Regions from separate parts of the Streptomyces sp. NPDC007863 genome, predicted to be linked through region 1. Evidence: riboswitches for the same ligand, from Rfam matches in the RefSeq annotation. Region 1 holds a riboswitch; the other holds the start of a gene.
What was found. Region 1 has a riboswitch for cyclic di-AMP ahead of ABZ621_RS29030 (LysM peptidoglycan-binding domain-containing M23 family metallopeptidase). Riboswitches for the same ligand answer to the same signal wherever they lie in the genome.
Positions count from the first base shown of each region.

Region 2: linked by a shared signal. The riboswitch ahead of ABZ621_RS23865 (transglycosylase family protein) and the one ahead of ABZ621_RS29030 (LysM peptidoglycan-binding domain-containing M23 family metallopeptidase) in region 1 are both predicted to bind cyclic di-AMP.

Region 1 covers NZ_JBEYEI010000020.1:181,423-183,615, reverse strand. Annotated here, with positions in the region: gene ABZ621_RS29030 (LysM peptidoglycan-binding domain-containing M23 family metallopeptidase) at 160-1,107, opposite strand; cyclic di-AMP (ydaO/yuaA leader) riboswitch at 1,112-1,268, opposite strand; gene ABZ621_RS29025 (tyrosine-protein phosphatase) at 1,663-2,193, shown strand, end outside.
Region 2 covers NZ_JBEYEI010000015.1:175,031-177,223, forward strand. Annotated here, with positions in the region: gene ABZ621_RS23860 (transglycosylase family protein) at 1-416, shown strand, start outside; cyclic di-AMP (ydaO/yuaA leader) riboswitch at 680-857, shown strand; gene ABZ621_RS23865 (transglycosylase family protein) at 862-1,593, shown strand; gene eno (phosphopyruvate hydratase) at 1,883-2,193, shown strand, end outside.

The sequences.
Region 1 (2,193 bases):
CAGCACATCCTTCCTTTAGGGATGTGACCTACGCGACCGTAAGGAGGGGTTGACGGCGGGTGATATATGCCACCGATAAAGAATTTGCCAAGCCCGGAATAGGGCGAAGGCCCGGCACGCGGGTGCCGGGCCTTCGCCGTGTCCGTCGGTCCGGACGGGTCAGATGGAGACCCCGTGCTGGCGCAGGTAGGCCAGCGGGTCGATGTCCGCGCCGTAGCTCGGCGAGGTGCGGATCTCGAAGTGCAGGTGCGGGCCGGTCGAGTTGCCGGTGGAGCCGGAGAGACCGATCTGCTGGCCGCCGCTCACCGACTGGCCGGCGGAGACGGCCAGGGAGGAGAGGTGGGCGTACTGCGAGTAGTTGCCGTCGGCGTGCTTGATGACGACCTCGTTGCCGTAGGCGCCGCTCCAGCCGGCGGAGACGACCGTGCCGGCGCCGACGGCGCGGACGGTGGTGCCGGAGGAGGCGATGAAGTCGGCACCGGTGTGGTAGCCGGAGGACCACATGGAGCCGGAGGCGCGGTACGGGGTGGAGACGCCGCCGGAGACGGGGGCGACCCAGCCGGACGCGGCCGGGGCGGCGGCGGCCGGGGCCGCGGCGCGCTCGGCGGAGCGGGAGGCGCGGGTCTGCTCGGTGACCTTCGCCGTGGCCTTCGGGGCGGCCTTGACGGTGGCCTTCGGGGCGGCCTTCGGCGCGGCGGCGGGCTTCGGGGCGGCGGCCTTGGCGGGGTTCTTGGCGCCGAGGGTGAGCTTCATGCCCGGGAGGATCAGCGAGGGGTTCTCGCCGACGACCTGGCGGTTGTCGGCGTAGAGCTGCTTCCAGCCGCCGGCGACGTCGTGGTCGGCGGCGATCTTGGACAGGTAGTCGCCGGCGACGACGGAGTACGTGGTCGGGGCGGCGGCCTTGGCGGCCGGGGCGGCCTGGACCTGGGCCTGCGCGGCGGCGATCACGGTGCCGGAGACGGCGGCCGGGGCGGCCTGCTCGGCGGCGTGGGCGCCGGTGGCGCCGATCAGCGGCAGCGCGACGACGGCGCCACCGGTGCCGGCGGCGACGAGGCCACGGGTGATCAGGGTGGACTTCTGGCGGCGGTGCTTACCCTTCGCGGGCATGGCGAATTCCTCTCCGGCGCCTGCGAGGTGAGCTGTCGGGTTCGGACTGGAGATGTCCGGCCGCGGTTCTCACGCGGCTTCACCCCTAGCCGTCCTGCATCGCGGGACCGGCGTACTTCCTTGGGTCCCCCGCTCCTGCCACGCGTGGACGGGTGTGAATTCCGGACGGTGGCAGGATTCGGCGGTCCGACCGGATTGACGGCGACGCTAGACGAGTGGGGTCGGCGCGAACAAGCCACGGAATTCGGCGGGCATTCCGGGACGATCTTCGGGCCCGGAATTCCGGTCACCCTCCGTGGATGACGGTCCCTCGATTCCCTTTTCGGGGAGGGTGGTTGGACCGGGCGGTCGGCCACGATCCGTCACCTTTATGACCCTGCTCACGCGCCGAATTCCATCTCCCCCTCAACCAGGGCGCGTTACCCCAAGACCTTCCAATACGGACAGATCGCCCATTACCGGCCAGGGGGGTGCGCCACGCCGCGCTCGACGGGATGATTGCGGGGGGAACCGATCTCGTACGGGCCCCGTGAACGCCTACCACCAGGAGCATCCGTGACGCAGCAGCTGCCGCAGGTCCAGCCCCTCGAACCCGGCGAGCCCGAGCTCGCGGCGGTCCGCAACTTCCGGGACGTGGCCGGCCTGCCGACCGCCGACGGACGCGCGGTCCGGCCCGGCACCCTCTTCCGCAGCGGCCACCTCGCCGACGCCACCGAGTCCGACGCGGCCTTCCTCTCCGGCCTCGGCCTGCACACGATCTTCGACTTCCGCAACGAGGCCGACGCCAAGGTGGAGGGCCCGGACGTGGAGCTCCCGGGCGTGCGGAACGTGAACATACCCCTGAGCGACCCGGCCGACGGCAAGGAGTTCTGGCGGATGGTCCGCGAGGGCGACCTCGACACGCTGCGGGACCTGCTCGGCGACGGCAAGGCGGCGGACCGGATGACCTCCGCGTACCGCCGGATGATCGTGGAACGGACCCCCGAGCACAGCCGGATCCTGCACTCCCTCGCCGAGGAGGCCGTCCCGGCCCTGATGCACTGCGCGGCCGGCAAGGACCGCGCCGGGCTCTCGATCGCGATCACC
Region 2 (2,193 bases), on a different contig from region 1:
AGACGCCCGGCACCCCGGGTACGACCCCGGGCGCCCCGGAGACCCCCCTGGCGCCCACCACGCCGGTGACCCCGGGCGCGGAGGGCGCGGCTGACGCGCCGTCGGCGACGCAGGGCACGGGCAAGCACCGGGGCGAGGCCGCCCCGGAGGAAGGCGACGTAACGGACACCGAGCAGGAATCCGGACGTCATGCCGCAGCTGCGGACAAGCTCACCTCAACCCCCGTCAACTCGGACGCAAGCGACGCATACACCGTGCGGCCGGGTGACAGCCTGTCGGAGATTGCTCAGGAGAACGATCTCGTCGGCGGCTGGGACGCCCTCTATGACGCCAACCGCCAGACGGTCGGGGCCGATCCGGACCTCATCCTCCCTGGTCAGAGCCTTGAGCTGAAGGCCGCCTCCGCGGAGAAGTGAGGCCGTTTCAGGGGCGTATGTCCGATTTTGGGAAAGTGAGACATGGGTCTCTTCGTCCCAACTGGCGTGTCACGTCCGCAAAGTTTGCTTCCGTCAGGCCTCACCTGCACAAACGAGGTCTGATGGAGTGCAAGTAGGGGCGTTTTGTCCGACGTAAGCCTCTTTGAACTTCGAGCACCTGTGTGTCTACGGTCGTCACCGCTCGCCACCGCGGGCCCCGTCGACCGAAACGCCGAGTCCTGCCGTCGGCCGCCGGGAATGTCGTCGCGAAAGCGCCGTAGGCAGGAGTGGGGGACCCAAGGTTCGTGCCGGTCCCGGCCGTCGAGTCAGACGGACGGAACGACCGGCTAGGGGTGAAGCCGCACGCAAGGACGTGCGGCCGGGCGAACTCTTCAAGCCCGAACCCGACAGCTCACCTCACAGGCGTCGGTGAAGAGGAAACTCCATGCTGTTCTCCGGCACGGGCAAGCGTCGTCGTCCCTCCAAGGCCACCCGCGTCGTCGCCCTCGTCGGCGTCACCGGCGCGGCCGTCGCCGCCCCGCTGATGGCCGCCGGCACCGCTTCGGCCGCCACCGCCTCCGAGTGGGACCGCGTCGCCCAGTGCGAGTCCGGCGGCAACTGGTCGATCAACACGGGCAACGGCTACTACGGCGGCCTCCAGTTCTCGGCCTCCACCTGGGCCGCGTACGGCGGCACCGCCTACGCCCCCAGCGCCAACCAGGCCAGCAAGTCGCAGCAGATCGCCGTCGCCGAGAAGGTCCTCGCGGGCCAGGGCAAGGGCGCCTGGCCGAGCTGTGGCGTGGGCCTCTCCTCCGCCTCCTACGACGGTGGCGCCGCCGAGGCCGCCGCCCCGCAGCAGAGCGCCCCGAAGCAGAGCACCCAGCAGAGCGCCCCGAAGCGCACCACCGAGCAGCCCGCCAACCGCAGCGAGCAGCGCCAGGCCCCGAAGGCCCAGGCCGCCCCGCAGGCCGCCGCCAAGAAGACCGTCACCACCCCGACCGGCAAGAAGGTCAAGAAGGGCGACGGCGAGTACAAGGTCGTGGCCGGCGACACCCTCAGCAAGATCGCCCAGGCGCAGGGCGTCGAGGGCGGCTGGGCGAAGCTCTTCGAGCTCAACGAGGACGTCGTCGAGAACGCCGACCTGATCTACCCGGGCCAGCAGCTCCACCTGAAGTGAGCCCCGGGGCACCGGTGAGTCCGGCGGCTCACCGGCGCCCGGCGACCCTCCCGCGGTGACCACCCCGGTCCCGAGCCCTCTTCCCCCGTGGCTCGGGACCGGGGTTCTGCCGTTACCGTCCAGTAGATTCCGGGTCTTTCGTCCCCGACTGGATGCTCTTGGGTCCTTTTTCGTCCCAGGGGACGGGCGGTCGGCTGGCCGGAGCGCCGGAGCCGGTTAGGCTCTTGTCGCAAGGCGAACGAGACCTTGCGACCCATGCGTCACACCTAGCGTCACATCCCAGAAGGAGATGCTCGTGCCGTCCATCGACGTCGTCGTAGCCCGGGAAATCCTGGACTCCCGAGGCAACCCCACGGTCGAGGTCGAGGTCGGCCTCGACGACGGCAGCACCGGCCGTGCTGCCGTGCCGTCCGGTGCCTCCACCGGTGCGTTCGAGGCCCTGGAGCTCCGCGACGGTGACCAGAACCGCTACCTCGGCAAGGGTGTCGAGAAGGCCGTCCTCGCCGTCATCGAGCAGATCGGCCCGGAGCTCGTCGGCTACGACGCCACCGAGCAGCGCCTGATCGACCAGGCCATGTTCGACCTGGACGCCACCTCGGA